2 regions of the Streptomyces sp. NPDC020845 genome follow, and region 2 is predicted to be linked to the other one. Evidence: riboswitches for the same ligand, from Rfam matches in the RefSeq annotation. Region 2 holds a riboswitch; the other holds the start of a gene.
The links. A riboswitch is a leader RNA that binds a small molecule or an ion and turns the genes downstream of it on or off. The one in region 2 is predicted to bind cobalamin.
Positions count from the first base shown of each region.

Region 1: linked by a shared signal. The riboswitch ahead of ACH4U7_RS17645 (CbtB-domain containing protein) and the one ahead of ACH4U7_RS04215 (cobalamin biosynthesis protein) in region 2 are both predicted to bind cobalamin.

Region 1 is NZ_JBIRSJ010000006.1:427,414-433,989, forward strand. Features, by position in the region: gene ACH4U7_RS17635 (histidine phosphatase family protein) at 76-654, shown strand; gene ACH4U7_RS17640 (CbtA family protein) at 693-1,457, opposite strand; gene ACH4U7_RS17645 (CbtB-domain containing protein) at 1,480-1,701, opposite strand; cobalamin riboswitch at 1,738-1,889, opposite strand; gene ACH4U7_RS17650 (RidA family protein) at 1,949-2,350, opposite strand; gene ACH4U7_RS17655 (acyl-CoA dehydrogenase family protein) at 2,419-3,543, opposite strand; gene ACH4U7_RS17660 (AMP-binding protein) at 3,682-5,379, shown strand; gene ACH4U7_RS17665 (PaaX family transcriptional regulator C-terminal domain-containing protein) at 5,409-6,251, shown strand; gene ACH4U7_RS17670 (DinB family protein) at 6,282-6,576, opposite strand, start outside.
Region 2 is NZ_JBIRSJ010000002.1:57,242-63,817, reverse strand. Features, by position in the region: gene ACH4U7_RS04225 (putative cobaltochelatase) at 1-2,165, opposite strand, end outside; gene ACH4U7_RS04220 (cobyric acid synthase) at 2,162-3,844, opposite strand; partial or broken gene ACH4U7_RS04215 (cobalamin biosynthesis protein) at 4,210-5,253, opposite strand; cobalamin riboswitch at 5,427-5,563, opposite strand; gene ACH4U7_RS04210 (hypothetical protein) at 5,731-5,997, opposite strand; gene ACH4U7_RS04205 (anion permease) at 6,010-6,576, opposite strand, start outside.

The sequences.
Region 1 (6,576 bases), on a different contig from region 2:
GTGTGGCAGGTGCGGGCCCACCGGTGGTTACGTATGTGCCGTACCGCCCATGGCACAGGTAGGAGGAGCGAGCGCGTGACCAGCCGCGTCACCTTCATCTCAGCCGCGATGAGTCCATCGCTGCGCCAGGCCCGGTTCGACGACGGCACGACCCCTCTTGAGGACGGCGGCGCGGCGCGGGCCCGCGCCGTGGCCGGGGCGCTGCCCTCGGCCGCCCGCGCCGTCACCTCCCCCAGCCTGCGCTGCCGGGAGACCGCCGCCGCGCTGGGACTCGGCGTGGCCGAGCCCCGTACGGAGCTGGCCGGTCTGGACGCGGGCCGCTGGCGGGGCCTCGCCCTCGACGAGGTCGGTGCCGCCGAACCGGAGGCGGTGGCCCGGTGGCTGGCCGACCCGGCGGCCGCGCCCCACGGCGGGGAGTCGGTACGGGACCTGTGCCTGCGGATCGGACGGTGGCTCGACGCGGCGTCGCTGACGGACGGCCATACGCTCGCCGTGGTGGAGCCGGACGTGGTGCGGGCCGCGGTGGTGCATGTGCTGGGCGCGCCCGCGGCGGCCTTCTGGCGTGCCGACGTGCCGCCGCTGACCGTGACCGGGATCAGCGGACGGGCCGGACGCTGGAACCTCGGGCTGGGGCGGCCACTCGACCGCCCCTGAAGAGGGCCCCGACCGGTGAGGTCAGGGCGACGGTCGGATCACGGTCGGCTGGGGGCGGCCACCGGCGATGCCGGGGCCCTGGTGGCGGGCTTGGGACTCAGCAGGCGCTCGGCCAACTCGCCGAAGACCAGCCCGAAGCCTCCCCACAGGGTGACCTGGACGGCCAGCGCGGAGAGCCGGAACCGCCACAGCACGGTGGCCGGGAAATCGGCGGGCACCTCGTTGACGGCCGGCAGAAACGCAAACGCCAGGCCGATCAGCAGGGCGAAGGCGGCCACCGCGGCTACGGTGGCGTACCAAGTGCCCAGTTTCGGGGCGAGCCGCTTGCCGAGGATGGTCGCGGCGATCGCGAGGAGCACGCTGCCCACCATCATCAGCAGATACAGATTGGTCCGCTGGGAGATGGTGTCGGGGTCACCGACGGCGGGCGGATTGGCCGGGTACTTCAGGAACGGCACGACGTAGACCGCGAGCAGGGCGCAGCCGGACAGCAGCAGCGCGGTGGCCCGCGGGGTGAAGCGGCCGATGCGGCCCAGGGCGAAGCAGTAGGCGAGGGCGGCGATGCCGCCGAAGGCGACCCCGTAGATCAGAACACCGGTGGCCAGGCCGGCGGTGGACTGCAGGCTGCGGGAGACGAGTTCGACCTCGTGCTCATGCGCCGGGGCGTGGGACTCCTCGAAGCCGATCGCCTTGTCGACATTCGGTTCCCCGAGGAGATAGGCGACGATCAGGGCGAGCACGCCGGCCCCGAGGCCGGCGAGCATGCCACGGACGAGCAGGTTCCGTACCGTTGCGGAATTCATGAGGGTGTCGGCGTCCCTGGCGTCAGTGGCAGGGGAAACCGAGCAGGTGGCGGGCGTCGTGCACCCACTCGTGGACGTCCTCGCCGGAGACGACCGAGGTGGCGCCCTGTTCGGCGCCGACGAAGTACAGCAGGACCAGCATCAGGATGCCGAAGAACACCGCCCACGGGACGATCGCACCGATCGGCAGCTTGGCGGGGAGAGCGGGGGTGGTGGCGGTCGGCTGTGCGACATGCTGCGCCATGGCAGGGCCTCCTTAAGGGAGTTCGCGTCCCATTTCGGTGGTGCACTGGACGACGGCTACGGGTCTGACTCACAAGACGTCCCTTGGATCGTGTGGAACGTCTCGTTCACAGTGGCGCGACCGTGCCGGGTTCCCACCGGCTTCCGTCTTGCCGTCGTCGATATCGCACCGACGGTACCGCGTGGCGCGGGCCTGGCCAATACCGCACCAACCGGTGTGACGAGCGGAACGATGGGCGGGCGCGCCGCTACGGCAGCACCGCGATGCCGTCCAGCTCGACCATCGCCGCCTCGTCCCACAGCCGGACGACGCCGATGACCGCCATCGCGGGGTAGTCGCGGCCCGCCAGCTCCCGCCAGATGCGGCCGAGTTCGGGGGCGGACGCGCGGTAGGCCGCGACGTCGGTGGTGTGCACGGTCAGCCGGGCCAGGTCCGCGGGGGTGCCGCCGACCGCGGTCAGGGCGGTGAGCAGGTTGGCCAGTGCGCGCCGGAACTGGGCCGGAAGCGTGGCACCGACGACCGCGCCCGCGCCGTCCAGCGCCGTCTGACCCGCCAGGAAGACCAGACGGCCGCCGGTGGCCGTGACGGCGTGGCTGAAGCCGGTGGGCGGGGAGAGCTCGGGCGGGTTGGTGCGCAGCAGCGTGGACAGTTCGGACGACGCTTGCGGCTCTTGCGGCTCTTGCGGCTCTTGCGGCTCTTGCGGCTCTTGCGGCTCGGTCACCGGTACAGCTCCTTCGCGATGATCGTGCGCTGGACCTCGGTCGCGCCCTCGTAGATCCGGGGCGCGCGCACCTCGCGGTACAGGTGCTCCAGAAGATGCCCGCGGCGCAGCGCCCGCGCACCGTGGATCTGTACGGCGGCGTCCACGACGTACTGGGCGGTCTCGGTGGCCAGGAGCTTGGCCATCGCCGAGCTCCTGGCGATGCCCGGCGCGCCCTCGTCGTACGCGGTGGCGGCCGCGTAGACCAGGAGGCGGGCGGCCTCGGTGCGGGTGGCCATCTCGGCGAGCTGGTGGGAGACGGCCTGAAGGTCCTTCAGCGGCCCGCCGAATGCGGTGCGCTCCCCGGCGTGGGCCACGGACGCGTCGAGCGCGGCCTGGGCCATGCCGACGGCGAACGCGCCGACGCTCGGCCGCAGCAGGTTGAGGGTGCGCATGGCGACCCCGAACCCCTTGTCGGGCGCGCCCAGGACGTCCTCGCGGGTGACGGGGACGCCGTCGAAGGTGAGGCTGCCGATGGGGTGCGGGCTGAGCATGTCAAGACGCTCGCCGCTGAGCCCCGGCCGGTCGGCGGGGACGAGAAAGGCGGTGACGCCGCGCGAGCCCGCGCCCTGGGTGGTGCGGGCGAAGACGACGGTGAAGTCGGCCTCCGGGGCGTTGGAGATCCAGCACTTCTCGCCCTCCAGCCGCCAGCCACCCGCCCCGTCGGGGTCGGCCCGCAGGCCGAGCGCGGCGGCGTCGGAGCCGGCCTGCGGCTCGCTGAGCGCGAACGCGGCGACCGCGCGGCCCGCCCGGACCTCGGGCATCCAGCGCGCGTACTGCTCGGGGCTGCCGGAGAGCACGATCGGGTAGCCGCCAAGACCCTGGAGGGCGAGCGCGGTCTCGGCCTCCGTGCACTCCCGGGCGAGCGATTCGCGCAGCAGGCACAGGTCGAGGGCGCGCACCGGCCCGTCGTCGGGGAACAGCCGCCGCAGCAGGCCGAGTTCGCCGAGCGCGGCGGTCAGCGGCCGGTTGACCCGGCCTGGCGGGCCGCTCTCGGCGAGCGGGCGCAGCAGGTCGCGGGCGAGGGACCGGACCCCGGCGCACCAGCGGCGCTGCTTCGGATCAAGTGCGAACGACGGCACCGGTCACCCTCCCATTGGAGTGTTTATCGCGGTCTGTTGACTGTCGTCACCATCACGTTACGCTGGCAAGGCGACTTCAGGCACGGCATGTGCGAACACCGGGCGTATGCCCGGGCAGGCATAGGGGGCGCGTCCTCGATGGAGCTCAGGCCTTCGGCGCACATCGACACCTTCGCCCGGGACCATCTGCCACCCGCCGAGCAGTGGCCCGCCTTCCGCCTCGACCTGCCAGGACCGCCCTACCCCGACCGCCTCAACTGCGGCGCCGAGCTGCTGGATCGCACCGTCGAGCGGTTCGGCGCCGACCGGGTCGCGGTGCGCGCCGCGACGGGCGAGGTGTGGACGTACGGCGAACTGCGCGCCCACGTCGACCGGATCGCGCACACCCTCACCGGCGCGCTCGGCGTCGTGCCCGGCAACCGGGTGCTGCTGCGCGGGGTCACCTCGCCCTGGCTGGCCGCCTGCTGGCTGGCGGTGCTGAAGGCGGGGGCGGTCGCCGTGACCGTGCTGGCCGCCCACCGGGCCCGGGAGTTGGCGACGATCTGCGAGCTGGCCCGGGTACGGCACGCTCTGTGCGACGTACGGTGCGCGGACGATCTGGTGAAGGCCGGGGTGCCGGGGCTGCGGACGACGTACTACGGCGGGGACGGCCCCGAGGATCTGCTGCGGCTCGCGGCCACCGCGCCCGCGTCGTACGAGGCGGTGGAGACCTCCGCCGACGACGTGGCGCTGATCGCCTTCACCTCGGGGACGACCGGGCGGCCCAAGGGCTGTATGCACTTCCACCGCGATGTGCTGGCCATCGCCGACACCTTCTCGGCGCAGGTGCTGCGGCCCCGCCCCGAGGACGTGTTCGCGGGCAGCCCTCCGCTCGGCTTCACCTTCGGCCTCGGCGGCCTGGTCGTCTTCCCGCTGCGCGCGGGCGCCTCCGCGCTGCTGTCCGACTGGGGCGGCCCGGAGCGGCTGCTGGCCGATATCGCACGCCACCGGATCTCCGTGCTGTTCACCGCGCCGACCGCCTACCGGGCGATGCTGGGTCGGCTGGACGGCACGGCGCCGGACGGCGGCGCGTACGACACCTCCTCGCTGCGCCGCTGCGTCTCGGCCGGCGAGAACCTGCCCGCCGGCACCTGGCACGCATGGCAACGGGCGACCGGGCTGCGGATCATCAACGGCATCGGGGCGACCGAGCTGCTGCACATCTTCATCTCCGCCGCCGACGACGCGATCCGGCCGGGCACGACCGGGGTCCCGGTGCCGGGGTTCGAGGCGCGGGTGGTGGACTTCGGAAGCACAGACGCGGACGCCGGGCTGCAGCCCGTTCCGGACGGCCGACCCGGGCTGCTCGCGGTGCGTGGGCCCACGGGCTGCCGCTATCTGGCGGACGAGCGGCAGCGCGAGTACGTACGGGACGGCTGGAACCTCACCGGAGACACCTACATCCGCGACCCGGACGGCTACTTCCGGTACGTGGCGCGCGCCGACGACATGATCATCTCGGCCGGGTACAACATCGCGGGCCCCGAGGTCGAGGAGGCGCTGCTGCGTCACCCGGATGTCGTGGAAGCCGCGGTGACCGGGCGGCCGGACGAGCGGCGGGGCATGGTCGTGGTCGCACATGTGGTGCTCAGGCCGGGCGTCACGAGTACGGACGGCTGTGATCAACATGCGGCTACCGCCGCGTGGCAAGCCGCGCTGCGGGAGTTCATCGCCGCCGAGCTGGCCCCGTACAAGTGCCCGCGCGAGTTCGTCTTCCTGGACGCCCTGCCCCGCACCCCCACCGGCAAGCTCCAGCGCTATCTGCTGCGGGACGGGACAGCGCAGCGCGGGAAGTAGAGGTGCGAGCGGCGCCTTACAGTAAGCGCGTGACCGGCCAGCCCACCCCTCGCTCCTTGATCGTCACCTTCTACGGCGCCTACGGCCGCGGCGGCGCCGACCGCCCCGCCGGACCCGTCCCCATCGCCGCGCTGATCCGGCTGCTGGGCGCGGTGGGCGTGGACGCGCCCTCCGTACGGTCCGCCGTCTCCCGCCTCAAGCGGCGCGGGCTGCTGGTCGCCGACCGCACGGACGCCGGGGCCGCCGGATACGCGCTCTCCGAGGACGCCCGCCAGCTGCTCGACGACGGCGACCGCCGCATCTACGGCCGCCCGGGGGCGGAGGAGAATACGGACGGCTGGCTGCTCGCCGTCTTCTCGGTCCCCGAACAGGAGCGCCACAAGCGGCATCTGCTGCGCTCGCGGCTGGCCCGGCTCGGCTTCGGCACCGCCGCGCCCGGGGTGTGGCTCGCCCCCGAACACCTCTACGACGAGACCCGCCACACCCTGGCCCGCCTCGAACTCTCCCCGTACGTCGACCTCTTCCGCGGCGCCCACGCGGACTTCGAGCCGACTGAGCGGGCGGTGCGCCGCTGGTGGGACTTGGAGCAGCTGGCGAAGCTGCACCGCGCCTACCTGGACGCCCAGGAACCGGTGCTGGAGCGCTGGGCGGGACGCGCCATACCGGACCCCGAGGAGGCCTACCGCGACTACGTCCTCGCCCTGGACTCCTGGCGCTTCCTCCCCTACGCCGACCCCGGCCTGCCGCCCGCGCTGCTGCCGCGGGCCTGGCCCGGCGTCCGGGCGGCGGAGGTGTTCACGGCGCTGCACGACCGGCTGTACGACGCGGGCGCCGGGTACGTACGGGAGGTGCTGACGGCGACGCGCGCCTGACACCTGACACCTGACGCCGAACGCCTTGCCTCATACGCCGATCGCGCCGTCGATCCGCTCCCGCAGCAGGTCGGCGTGGCCGTTGTGCCGGGCGTACTCCTCGATCATGTGGATGATGACCCAGCGCAGCGAAACCGCCCCGAGCCACCCGTCGTCGCGCGTGATGTCCAGGTCGGGTGCCTCGGCGACGAAGCGCTCGGCGAAGGCCACCTCCGCGCGCCAGGCCTCCCACGCCTCCGCGACGACCGCCGGACCGGGCACCGCGCCGTCGAAGTCCTGGTCGGGGTTGTCCTCGGTGGAGAAGAGCAACGGCACGTCCTGCCCG
Region 2 (6,576 bases):
GTCTCTCGTACGGTCCGTGCGGTGTTTGTCCCGCGCGCGTCGCGCACCAGCGCGGTCATGCTGTCCGCGCGCAGTTCGTCGAGCGTCACCGGCGTCCCGCGCAGTTCGTGTGCCAGCGCGCCCGCCAGGCCCAGCCGGACGGGTCCCGACTCGCAGTCCACCACCACCGAGGCGATCCCGTCGTCCGCCAGCAGCCGGGCCGCGCGCCCGGCCCGGGCGACCGGGTCCGGGCCGCCCGTGGCGCGCCCGTCCGTCACCACGACCAGCAGCGGCCGGCGCGACGGATCCCGCAGCCGCTCGATCCGCAGCACCTCGCGGGCCTTCAGCAGCCCGGCGGCCAGCGGGGTGCGCCCGCCGGTGGGCAGCTTCTCCAGCCGGGCGGCGCCCGCGTCCACCGAGGAGGTGGGTGGCAGCGCCAGGGCGGCCTCGGCGCCCCGGAAGGTGATCAGGCCGACCTTGTCCCGCCGCTGGTAGGCGTCCAGCAGCAGCGACAGCACGGCGCCCTTGACGGCGCCCATGCGCTTCCGCGCGGCCATCGACCCCGACGCGTCCACCACGAACAGCACGAGGTTGCCCTCGCGGCCCTCGCGCACCGCCTCACGCAGGTCGTCACGGCGCACCACGAGCCCGGGGCCCTGCCGGCCGCGCGAGCGCTGGTGCGGTGCGGCGGCCCGTACGGTCGCCGACAGGTGCAGCTTGGACAGGGTGCCGCGGGGGCGGCGCGCGCCGGTGGTGCGGCCGTGGGCCGTACGGGCGCGCGACCGCCGCCCCGCCGCGCCCTCGCCGAGCCCCGGCACGTCGAGCCGCCGGGTCCGGAACGGCTCGGCGGCGCCCACGGCCGCGCGTTCGCCGCCGTGCCCGCCCGCCGCGGCCCCGCCCACGCCCCCGTCGGCGGCATCAGGGACCTGGCTGTCCGAGCTGTTGGATCCGTCGGGGCCGTTGGATTCGTCGGGGCCCGTGCGCTGCTCCGGTACGGACGATCCGGCCGACGGCGGCGCCTGCTCCGGCGCGCCCTGCGGCGGCTGTCCGCCCCCCGGCCCGTCGGGACCCCCAGGCCCGTCAGGTCCGCCCGGTCCGCCCGGTCCCTCAGGTCCCTCCGGCCCGTCCTGCTCGTCCCGACCCTCCGGCCCCGGGTCCGGGTCGTCGTCCCCGCCGCCGGACTCGCGCAGCACCTCGTCCAGCTTGTCCTCGTCCAGCCCCGGCGCGTCGAACGGAGCCCGCCGCCGCCGGTGCGGCAGCGACAGCAGCGCGGCCTGCCGTACGTCCTCGGTGGTCACCTCCGTACGCCCCGCCCAAGCCGCCAGCGCCGTCGCCGTACGGGCCGTCACGATGTCCGCGCGCATCCCGTCCACCTCGAACGCCGCGCACACCGCCGCGATCTGCCGCAGCGCGCCATCGCCCAACCGCACCTGGGACAGCAGGGCGCGCGCCGCCGCCACGCGTTCCCGCAGCGCGCGCTCCTCGTCCGCCCAGCGCGCCGCGAACCCGGCCGGGTCCTCGTCGTACGCCAGCCGCCGCCGCACCACCTCGACCCGTTCGTCGGTGTCCCGCGACGCCGCGACCTCCACCGTCAGGCCGAAGCGGTCCAGCAACTGCGGCCGCAGCTCGCCCTCTTCGGGGTTCATGGTGCCCACCAGCAGAAAGCGCGCCGCGTGCCGCACGGACACGCCCTCGCGCTCCACATAGGAGGCGCCCATGGCGGCCGCGTCGAGCAGCAGGTCGATCAAGTGGTCGTGCAGCAGGTTGACCTCGTCGACGTACAGCACGCCGCGGTGCGCGTCGGCCAGCAGGCCCGGCTCGAACGCCTTCACCCCGTCGGACAGCGCCCGCTCGATGTCCAGCGCCCCGACCAGCCGGTCCTCGGAGGCGCCGACCGGCAGCTCGACCATCCGGGCGGGCCGTACGGTGCCGGTGCCCGGCTCGTGCGGACCGTCCGGGCAGCCCGGGTCGGGCGCGGCGGGGTCGCAGGAGAACCGGCAGCCGGCCACCACGTCGATGCCGGGCAGCAGGGCGGCAAGCGCCCGCACCGCCGTCGACTTCGCGGTGCCCTTCTCGCCGCGCACCAGCACCCCGCCGACGGCCGGTGATACGGCGTTGAGCAGGAGCGCCAGCCGCAGGTCGGCCATCCCGACGAGCGCGGTGAACGGGTAGGGGGTGGCGGTCATGCCTGGGTACCTCCAGCGGTCTGGGCGCGGTGGTGGTGGTCTGGGCGGGGCGGAGGGAACGTCGCCTTCGTAGCCGCTGCCTCCGCAGACGTCGTCTCCGTTGCCGCTTCAGGAGAGGGCAGCGACGGCCCGGGAGGCTGGGGCGGCGCCCCCGGTGGGACGAAGGGCAGTCCGTCCGGTACGCCGTTCTCGATCAGCCGCAGCAGCGCGTCCGTGTCCGCGTGCTCCTCGATCAGGTCGCCCAGCCGGTCCAGCTGCTCCTCGCGCAGCTCCCCGAAGCTGGTGTCGGGCGCCGGGACGAACGCCCGGCCCGCCGCGTCCGCGACCCGCCGCAGGAAGGCGCGCCGGAAGCCGTCGCTCTCCAGCGAGCCGTGCCAGTGCGTGCCCCACACCGAGCCGACCCGGCAGCCGTCCAGGAAGCGTTCGTCCGCGCCGTCCAGCAGCTCGGCGACCCCGTGGTGGATCTCGTAGCCCTCCACCCGCTCGCCCAGCGCTTCGCCGACCGGTCGGGCCAGGGTCTTGTGCACCGCGAACCGCACCCGCACCGGCAGCAGCCCGAGCCCTTCGACGGTCCCGGCCCGCGACTCGACTTCGTCCTCGATGTGTTCGCCGAGCATCTGGAAGCCACCGCAGATGCCCAGCACCGGCCGGCCCTCCGCCGCCCGCCGCGCGATCGCCGCGGCCAGACCGCGCTCGCGCAGCCATGCCAGCGCCCGTACGGTGCCGCGGGTGCCCGGCACCACCACCAGATCGGCGTCGGCCAGCTCCTCCGGCCGGTCCACGAACCGCACGACCACGCCCGGCTCGGCGGCCAGCGCGTCCACGTCCGTGAAGTTCGACATGAGCGGCACGGCGGCGACCGCGACCCGCAGGATGTCCGCGCCGTGCGGCGGCGCGACGACGCTTTCGCGCACCGCCCCGCGCAGCGACACCCGCAGCCCGTCCTCCTCGTCGATGCCGAGCCCGTGCGCGTACGGCAGCACGCCCATGGTCGGGCGGCCCGTCAGGCCGTACAGCATCTGAAGGCCCGGCTCCAGCAGGGTCACATCGCCGCGGAACTTGTTCACCAGATAGCCCGCGACCAGCCGCTGGTCGGCCTCGGAGAGCAGCGCGGTCGTGCCGAAGAACGACGCGAAGACGCCGCCGCGGTCGATGTCCCCGACCACGACGACCGGCAGCCGGGCGGCCCGGGCGAGCCCCAGGTTGACGATGTCGGTGCGGCGCAGATTGATCTCGGCGGGGCTGCCCGCGCCCTCGCAGATCACCGCGTCGTGCGTACGCCGAAGCTCGGCCAGGCATTCGGTGACGGTCCCCAGCAGCGCCTCCTGCCGCCCCGCATGGTAGCCACGCGCGCTCAACTCGCCCACCGGCTTGCCCAGCAGCACCACTTGGCTGCTGCGGTCGCTGCCGGGCTTGAGCAGGACGGGGTTCATCAGCGCGCTCGGCTCGACGCGCGCGGCGGCGGCCTGCATGGCCTGGGCGCGGCCGATCTCCGCCCCGTCGCGGGTCACGAAGGAGTTGAGCGACATGTTCTGCGCCTTGAAGGGCGCGACGCTGACGCCCTTACGGCTGAGCCAGCGGCAGATTCCGGCCGTGACGACGCTCTTGCCCGCGTCCGAGGTCGTACCCGCGACGAGCAGCCCGCCGCCCGGCGCACCCCCGCCCTGTATCCCGCTCATCCTCAGTCCCTCCCCGCGGCCGTCGGCCGCACCGTCGCCGGATCGCCGGACCGGCCCGCGCCGGGTGCCTCGTATGAGCGTGTCTTGGCGCGCTGTGCGTGCTGGACCGAGGAGCCGCGCAGCGACGGAGGAGCGAGCGGTGACGAAGGAAGCCCGCGCGTTGGAGCGCGCCGGGACTGAGCGGGAGGGAGGGGCATGGACCGTGCCCAGCGGGCGAGCGCGCCATGTGGGGCCCGCGCGGCGGGTACGGGCGCGGCACCGGGCCGCGCGGCCGTACCGGCCGACCTCGGCGCCACGCCTGCCGTCGGCCGGGCTCCCGCAGCCAGCCGAGCCCCCACAACCAGCCGAGCCCCCACAACCAGCCGAGCCCCCACGGCCAGCCGGGCCGCGGCGGACACGCCGAGCGCCAGGGCGCCGACGCGCCGCGAAAGCCGTACCGCGCGCTCGATGTCGGCCGCCTCGACCGGCCGCCCGCCGGGGTTGAGCACCGGCCGGTGCTCAACGCGGCCGCCGTATGTGAGCGTGCCGCCCAGCCGTACGCCGAGCGCGCCCGCGAACGCGGCCTCCACGGGGCCCGCGTTGGGGCTCGGATGGCGGTGGCCGTCGCGCCGCCAGGCGCGCCACGCGCCGCGCGGATCGGGCCCGGCCAGGGCGGCCAGCGCCGCGGTGAGCCGTGCGCCGGGCCAGCCGGCGAGGTCGTCCAGCCGGGCCGAGGCCCAACCGAACCGCCGGTAGCGCGGGGACTTGTGGCCCACCATCGCGTCCAGGGTGTTGACGGCCCGGAAGCCGACCAGGCCCGGCACCCCGCCGACTGCCCCCCACACCAGCGCGCCCACAACGGCGTCCGAGGTGTTCTCGGCGACCGACTCGACAACCGCGCGTGCGATCTGCGACTCGTCCAGCGCCTGCGGATCGCGCCCGCACAGGTGCGGCAGCCGCCGCCGGGCGGCGTCCAGGTCACCGGCGGTCAGTGCGCCGCCGATAGCCCGTGCCTCCCGGCCCAGCGTCGTGCCGCCGAGCACCGCCCACGTGACGGCGGCGGTCAGTACGGTCTGCGCGGCGGGGGAGCGGCGCCCCAGAGCGGAGGTTTCCGCGGCGGGGCGCCCCAAGACGGGACGTCCCGAGGGTTTCAGGACAGCGCTGCCCAGAGCGGAGCCTCCCGACGCGGGGTGTCCCAAGGCCCGTACGGCGCGCACCGACAGCACGGCGCCCGCGGCCGCGCCGCCCGCGCACAGCGCGGTGTAGAGAGCCCCGGATCCGCGGTGGTCGCGCCACAGCAGCCGCTCGACGGCCAGGGCGGCGCGCCCGAACGCGGCCACAGGATGGCCGCGGCGCGGATCGCCCATGGCGAGGTCGCCGAGAAAGCCGAGGGCGGCGCCGCACGCGTACGAGGCGTGATCGGCACGCATCGTCAGTCCGCCGTCTTGCCTCGGAACATGGCGAACGTCAGGAACATCAGGAGTGGCGGGGACGCCGGGACGTGGCGGAGGGGCCGCGGGCGGGTCGGCGGCATGGCGGTGCCGGGCATGGCGGTATGTCCTCACTCAGGGTCCGCGCCCTGGTTCGACGTGACCGGCGGTGAGAGTCTCCTGGCTCCCGGATCCGCGCTTCTCCCGGTCTTCCAGCCGCCGTGTGGACGGCCGTGACTCGTACGGGCGATGGGAGAGCGCTCCCCGGTGACAGTGGCGGGACCGCGCCGGATTCTCACCGGCTTCCTCTCCTGCCGCCGTTTGGCTCCGGAAGTCCACCATGGGCCGCGAATGGCCGTCAACTCGCGAATGCCCCACCCTGTGTGAGTGTGCCGAGGAGCACATGCCACGGCCGCCGGGCTGGAACGCGCTGGTCGGCGCGTTCCAGCCCGGCGACCGTGAGTGGGTCGAACGGAGTCAGGCCACGATCAGGTTGATGCCGTACGCCACGGCCGCCGCGCACAGCGCGAAGCAGAGGTACGCGCCGGCGCGCGCGGGGCCGAAGGCGCCGCCGGCCGGGGCCGGAGCGGCGGACGCGGTGGCGGCCGTGTCGGTGCCCGCCTCCGCCTGCTGCGGCTTACGGGAGGTGCCGAGGATGCCGAGGGTGAAGACGCCCACGAAGCCGACGGTCACCGCGAGGCTGATGCCGAAGACCTGGCCGAGGGCCGCCCAGTCGATGCTCATCGCGTTACTTCCTTAGCTGGTGCTGCCGGTGGCCGCGGAGGCGCCTGCCGGGGTGGCGGAGGAGGAGATGGAAGCGGCAGAGACGGGCGGCGGAGCCACGGACTGGAGGGCCGCCGTGACGACACCCACCGGCTCGGCCGGCAGCGCCGCAGCCTCGTCGATGTCGTTGACGTTGGTGTGGTCGACGGGCTTGCGGCGCGAGGCCGCCCAGATCCCGGCGCAGGCGGCGACCGCGAGCACGGCGACCGCCGTGACGCCCCAGTCGCCCTGGTCCGCCAGCAGCGCGGCGCCGCCCGCGACGAGGCCCGCGGCGGGCAGGGTGAGCACCCAGGCGAGGACCATGCGGCCCGCGGTGGACCACCGCACCACAGCGCCCTTGCGGCCGACCCCCGCGCCCATCACGGAGCCGGAGCAGACCTGGGTGGTGGAGAGCGCGAAGCCGATGTGCGACGAGGCGAGGATGACGGTCGCGGCGCCGGTCTGGGCGGCGAAGCCCTGCGGCGGCTGGATGTCGGTGATGCCCTTGCCCATGGTGCGGATGATGCGCCAGCCGCCCAGGTACGTACCGAGGGCGATGGC